3 regions of the Flavobacterium sp. DSR2-3-3 genome follow, and region 1 is predicted to be linked to each of the others. Evidence: riboswitches for the same ligand, from Rfam matches in the RefSeq annotation. Region 1 holds a riboswitch; each other region holds the start of a gene.
What was found. Region 1 has a riboswitch for S-adenosylmethionine ahead of ACP7AQ_RS04945 (Na+/H+ antiporter NhaC family protein). Riboswitches for the same ligand answer to the same signal wherever they lie in the genome.

Region 1 (2,272 bases):
CGCTCGATTAATAGGACCTAACTGCCCAGGAATAATTACTCCGGGTGAAGCTAAAGTTGGTATCATGCCAGGTTTTGTTTTCAAAAAAGGAACTGTCGGTATTGTTTCTAAATCGGGAACATTAACGTATGAAGCAGCTGACCAGGTGGTAAAACAAGGACTAGGAATCACTACTGCAATTGGTATTGGTGGAGACCCAATTATTGGAACCACTACAAAAGAAGCAGTTGAATTATTGATGAACGACCCAGAAACAGAATGTATCGTAATGATAGGTGAAATTGGTGGACAATTAGAAGCGGATGCTGCCCATTGGATCAAAGCTGATGGTAACCGTAAACCAGTTGTAGGATTCATTGCAGGAGTTACCGCTCCAGCAGGACGTACAATGGGACATGCAGGTGCAATTGTTGGTGGTTCAGATGACACTGCCGAAGCTAAGAAACAAATCATGAGAGAATGTGGAATTCACGTAGTAGATTCTCCAGCTGAAATTGGTAAAAAAGTAAAAGAAGTTTTAGGTTAATCTAAACTCTGATTAAATATCTTTAAAAGCCTCACATTTGTGGGGCTTTTTTATTATAAATTGAATTAAAGAAATATCTTTGCACTTTATTAAATGCAGTTGTTTTTTAGCTGCAATCCTAATAAGAATAAACATAAACGAATGGTTTCTAATTGACCTCACGGTTTTGTGGGGTATTTTTTTGCCGAAGCCAGTTCAAATAAAAATAAAATAACATGTACAAAGAATTAAAAAAATTTAAAGTTACCAATCAGTTTTCATTTACTACAGAAGATAGTTTAGCAGAAGTTTGTAATGCTTCAGAAGGATCTGGAGTATTTTTAGTGTATTCCGTTGGAGATGAAAAAGAGTTAATTATGGTTGGTTCTACTGGAACTATTCAAAATAACGGAACTTTGAAAATTAAAAATGGTGGCTTGAAAGATAAAATTGTAGAAGGACACCAATTTGCAAAAACTGGAAGAAAATATTCTTGGCCAGCACAAATGAAAATAGAAGATATCAGCACGCTTGAAGTGGTTTGGTATGAAACATTCAATGACAATACGAAAGTAATCCCAACATTTGTAGAAGGACAAGTTTTGCAAAATTTCCTTGACGAAAATGGAAGATTACCAAAATGGAATGTAGCTTTTTAATTATTTAAAGCCTGTTTTTTCAATATCTTAATTGTAATTGCGTCATATTTTTATGTGGCGCTTTTTTTTGAATTATTATTTTTTGAATGAAATTCCAAATATTTCATAAATAATTAATTACTTTTGCACCCGTTATCACGAATCCTACAATAGGATAGCAACCTGCAACAGCAAGCAAGGTGCTAAAACGATAAGCCAAATCCTTTGGAAAAAATGTTGTTTACATTCCCATTTTTAGCTTTGTTTTTCGTCATAATTTTTAATTGTAAATTATTTTTATGACTTTATTTTCCAAAGACAAAGGAAGTGCCTTTGCATTAATTCCTTTATTTATTTTTATTTTTACTTTTTTAGGAGCAGGAATTATTCTAAAAGATTTTTATGCTTTTCCATCGCCAGTCGCTGTTCTGGTGGGTATTATTGCTGCTTTTTTGTTATTCAAATCTTCAACTGACGTTAAAGTTGCTACACTAATTGCAGGATGTGGAGAAAGCAAAATCATGACGATGTGTTTAATTTATTTATTGGCCGGCGCTTTCGCGGTGGTAAGTAACGCGATGGGCGGAGTTGACGCTCTGGTGAATCTTGGAATAAATACTATCGACGTTGCCTATTTTCCATTGGGGATTTTCTTGATTGCTTCATTTTTATCAACTGCTACAGGAACTTCAGTAGGTGCAATTGTAGCGATTGGTCCAATCGCTGTCGCATTAGCTGATAAAAGTGGCGCTTCATTACCATTGATATCTGGCGCTTTATTAGGTGGTTCTATGTTAGGAGACAATCTTTCCATGATTTCTGACACTACCATCGCAGCAACGCAGTCATTAGGATGTGATCTAAAAGACAAGTTCAAAATTAACTTGTTTATTGCTTTTCCAGCTGCAGTTTTTACTATTCTGGTGTTCTTTTATCTTGGTTTGAACTCGGATATTGTGACCGTTGCCATTGCAAAAAATGATTTTTCATGGATAGCAACTGTACCTTACATTTTAGTAATCATATTAGCGGTTGTGGGTGTTAATGTATTTTCAACATTGCTTATTGGTACTTTATTAGCAGGTATAATTGGATATTTTAGTGGTTCATTTACGCTAATGGAGTTTAC
Region 2 (2,272 bases), on a different contig from region 1:
AACCATTGATAGAAGACATCGAATTTTACGAAGATAAGGGAATCAAATATTTCATTAAAAATCCGGAAAAATTTAGAGACAAAAGAGTGGTGATTGCTGGTGGAGGAGATTCTGCTTTAGACTGGAGTATTTTCTTGTCGAATATTGCTTCCGAAGTGACTTTAATTCACCGTAGAAATGAATTCAGAGGAGCCTTGGATTCGGTCGAAAAAGTGCAGGAGTTAAAAGATTTAGGGAAAATAAGAATGATCACGCCGGCAGAAGTTGTTGGTTTGAATGGAGCCGAACATTTGGAGTCAATCGATATTGAGGAAAATGGAGCGCATCGTACTATAGAAACGGATTATTTTATTCCGCTTTTTGGATTAACTCCAAAGTTAGGTCCTATTGGAGACTGGGGATTAGACATTGAAAAAAATGCCATCAAAGTAAATAATGCTTTGGATTATCAAACGAATATTCCGGGAATTTTTGCCATTGGTGACGTAAACACTTATCCAGGAAAACTGAAATTGATTCTTTGTGGATTCCACGAAGCAACTATGATGTGTCAGGCAGCCTACCAAATCATCAATCCGGGGAAAAAATATGTATTGAAATATACTACAGTTTCTGGTGTTGACGGATTTGACGGAACTCGTAAAGAAGCTCCAAAAGCCGTGGTTAAAGCCATAGTTTAACAACTTAGTACAAACTAGTTAAAAAATAAAGCGCTAATACTTGCAAGTATTAGCGCTTTGTCTTTACTTTGCACTGTTCCTATATTTATTGAAAGTTATCACGAAAGGCGGAGGGAAAGACCCGATGAAACCTTAGCAACCCTTTATCTTTAAAGAAGGTGCTACATTCTACTTTATACAGAACCAGTTTCAGTATCAAAGATAGATAACACACGAATACTCACCCAGTATTTCTCAAACCTTTTCTTGACAACATATATTTTTAGCCTGCTGAATTATTTTAAGTATCAGGAGCGAACAATTGGCGTTTTTTTGCCAGTACCGTTCCCGCTTTACGCTATATCTTTTTTTATTTTACCTTATTAGGGTTTTAAACCCTAATAAGGTAAAATAAAAAAAGGATACCACTGCAATCGGGGCTATAGATTTAAAATAGTGAACTTTTGTATTTATTAATCAAAAGAACGAATCTCGATAGGTCTCGAGATTTGCAAGAAATAAAAGTTATGTCAAAGATTTTAAAAGATAGTTTAGGAGTTCCCCCTTCGGGGGCTAAGGGGCTTATCCATGATGCCATCAAAAAAAACATACTCATACTCGATGGAGCTATGGGAACCATGTTGCAACGTTACAATTTCTCTGAAGAGGATTTCCGTGGAGAACGTTTTAAAGATTTTCCACATTCCTTAAAAGGAAACAACGATTTATTGTCAATAACTCAGCCACAAGCGATTCGTGCAGTTCACGCCGCCTATTTTGAAGCGGGAGCAGATATTGTTGAAACTAATACTTTTTCTGGAACCACCATTGGAATGGCAGATTACCATCTCGAAGATATTGTTTATGAACTTAACTACGAATCGGCACGAATTGCCCGAGAAGTAGCCGATGAATTTACGGCCAAAAATCCAGATAAACCTCGTTTTGTAGCCGGTTCAATTGGACCAACAAACAGAACGGCGAGTATGTCGCCAGATGTAAATGATCCGGGTTACAGAGCGGTAACTTTTGATGATTTACGTATTGCTTACAAACAACAAGTGGAAGCGTTGATTGAAGGAGGAAGTGATTTATTATTGGTGGAAACCATTTTCGATACGTTAAATGCCAAAGCGGCACTTTTCGCTATTGAAGAAGTCAAAGACGAACGCAATATTGATATTCCAATCATGGTTTCCGGAACCATTACCGATGCATCAGGAAGAACACTTTCAGGTCAAACCGTAGAAGCTTTCTTAGTTTCGGTTTCGCACATTCCGTTGTTGAGCGTAGGTTTTAATTGTGCTTTAGGAGCTGATTTGCTGAAACCGTATTTACAAACCTTATCACAAAATACTTCTTTCAACGTGTCGGCTCATCCTAATGCAGGATTACCCAACGCTTTTGGAGAGTATGATGAAACGCCGGAACAGATGCAAGCCTTTATCAAAGAATATTTAGACGATAATTTAGTCAATATCATAGGCGGTTGTTGCGGAACAACGCCGGAACATATCAAATTGATTGCTGATATTGCAAAAGAGTACAAACCTAGAGTTTCGACTGCGACCATGTAATTAAATTTCCTGCAAGGTTTTTTTCAAACCTTGTAG
Region 3 (2,272 bases), on a different contig from region 1:
TGCTGATAAATCTTTTTTTGGTTTAATTAAAGTAAAAAATAACTTCTGGAGCATTACGGCTATTATTTTTTTTTGAAACTTATTTGGATATTTAAAAAATAATTTGCAAATTTGATTCTCTAAAAAAGTAAAAATGAAATTTAATATTTACACTATGTTTAAAGTCGCGCAGGACAATTCCTTAGGGTCGCTCATTGCATAATTTTAAATTAAATTATATAGCAAAAGCTTCCCAAATAACGGGAAGCTTTTTTTTTGAATACAACCTAATAATTTTACAGAAATAGTAGCATACATGAACAACCAAAAATTCCAGCATCCAAATAGTTCAACAGTCAATAATGTGATGAATGCAAAGGCCATTATGCGTATTTGCGTCAGTTGATTCCAAAAGTATAAGTTAGTATGATAACTTAAAACCCTTTTGGATATGTGTCTAAAAGGGTTTTTTGTTTTTCTGAAGCTTTTTAAATTTTAAAATAATAATTACAATGAAATCAAAAATGAGTTTAAAAATTTAATACCTAAAAATTATGAGCGCAACGAAGTATTTTACCAAGACATTTCAAGTACTAAAAAGTATTGACTTTAAGAGGAAAAAGGAAAAAGAGAGCAGTTCTAAAAATGAACTGATTCACCCTAGATTCGAAATTTCAAAAAACGATGCTTTGGCACAAAAAACAGTGCCAAATTCATTACTTTTTCTAATGTATTCCCAAGAGAATGAAGTGCTTTTTATTTAAGAAATCCGAATTTATTTTCGGTTTTGAGATCTTCAAAAAAGTATTTAAAATTGTTGTTTTGGCGAAGTAAAAAATCTAATTAGCTTTATGATACTTCGTCAAAATAACATTTGTATGTTTGTTGTGATCACGCTTTTATTTAAATCAAACAAAAAATCGATTGCGTACAAAAATTTGGTTATTTCAAAAAATAGTGGTTAATTTGCATCTTTAAGTTCACAAACGTATTGAAATGTTATAAAGAAAGGCAGAGGGATTAGACCCGATGAAGCCTTAGCAACCCTTCGATTTATCGAAGAAGGTGCTGCATTCTACCACGCCAAACGTGGAAAGATAACACTAAGAATTTGTCTAGATAACTCCTAGCTTTCTTTCTAATATTTCCAGACACAAGTCAAAAATCATAAAAGATTTGCAATTGGAAAATAAACCAACATCCATTACATTACAAAATTTCACCACTGAAAGTGGCGCTTTTTATGCTGCCTTAAACTTAAGTTTTCAAGTTTTTGGACCAGAATTACATACCGCGCCAATCGTTTTGGTAAATCATGCATTGACCGGAAATTCGCAAGTTGTTGGATCAACGGGGTGGTGGAATGATTTAATTGGTGCAAATAAAACTATAGATACCACAAAATATACGATACTCGCTTTTAATGTTCCCGGAAATGGTTTTGATGATTTGATTATCGAAAATTATTCGGACTTTACTACCAGAGATATTGCCAGAATTTTTATTGAAGGGATTAATTTTCTTGAAATTAAAAAAACCTATGCTATTATTGGCGGTTCTGTTGGCGGAGGAATCGCGTGGGAAATGGTTGCTTTAGAGCCAAAAATTACACAACACTTAATTCCTATTGCAACCGATTGGAAATCGACGGATTGGCTGATTGCCAATTGCTTTTTGCAGGAACAAATCCTGAAAAACTCTTCAAAACCTATTGAAGACGCTCGAATTCATGCCATGCTGTGTTATCGAACTCCGGAATCTTTTGCGGCAAAATTTCAGAGAACAACCAATGAAGAATTAGCAATTTTTAATGTAGAAAGCTGGTTGTTGCATCACGGCGAAAAATTGCAGAAACGTTTTCAGATCTCGTCATATAAAATGATGAATCAACTGTTAAAAACGATCGATATTACCAGAAACCGCGCTTCATTCGAAGAGATAACTTCAAAAATTGAAGCAGAGATTCATATTATAGGAATCAATTCAGACTTGTTTTTTACTGCAAATGAAAATAAAGCAACTTACGAGGAATTAAAAAAATATAAAAATAATGTAACCTATCAGGAAATTGTTTCCATTCACGGACACGATGCTTTTTTGATAGAATACAAACAATTGCACAATTTGCTTCAGGATATATTCTAAGCCAAAAAACAGTACACAATGAAAATATTAAAATTTGGGGGTAAATCATTATCGAATGGCGACGGAATAAATAAGGTGATCGCAATAATAACCGATAAAGTAAATCAGGGTGAAGAAATTGCCATTGTGGTTTCGGCAAGAGGAAATG

Region 2: linked by a shared signal. The riboswitch ahead of ACP7AQ_RS00205 (homocysteine S-methyltransferase family protein) and the one ahead of ACP7AQ_RS04945 (Na+/H+ antiporter NhaC family protein) in region 1 are both predicted to bind S-adenosylmethionine.
Region 3: linked by a shared signal. The riboswitch ahead of ACP7AQ_RS00270 (alpha/beta fold hydrolase) and the one ahead of ACP7AQ_RS04945 (Na+/H+ antiporter NhaC family protein) in region 1 are both predicted to bind S-adenosylmethionine.

Annotation. Positions count from the first base shown of each region.
Region 1 is NZ_JAFCUP010000002.1:505,350-507,621, reverse strand. It holds gene sucD (succinate--CoA ligase subunit alpha) at 1-526, shown strand, start outside; gene ACP7AQ_RS04950 (hypothetical protein) at 742-1,164, shown strand; SAM-I-IV-variant riboswitch at 1,292-1,388, shown strand; gene ACP7AQ_RS04945 (Na+/H+ antiporter NhaC family protein) at 1,443-2,272, shown strand, end outside.
Region 2 is NZ_JAFCUP010000001.1:45,679-47,950, reverse strand. It holds gene ACP7AQ_RS00210 (NAD(P)/FAD-dependent oxidoreductase) at 1-680, shown strand, start outside; SAM riboswitch class I at 773-892, shown strand; gene ACP7AQ_RS00205 (homocysteine S-methyltransferase family protein) at 1,187-2,236, shown strand.
Region 3 is NZ_JAFCUP010000001.1:60,843-63,114, reverse strand. It holds gene ACP7AQ_RS00275 (hypothetical protein) at 534-743, shown strand; SAM riboswitch class I at 976-1,083, shown strand; gene ACP7AQ_RS00270 (alpha/beta fold hydrolase) at 1,162-2,124, shown strand; gene thrA (bifunctional aspartate kinase/homoserine dehydrogenase I) at 2,143-2,272, shown strand, end outside.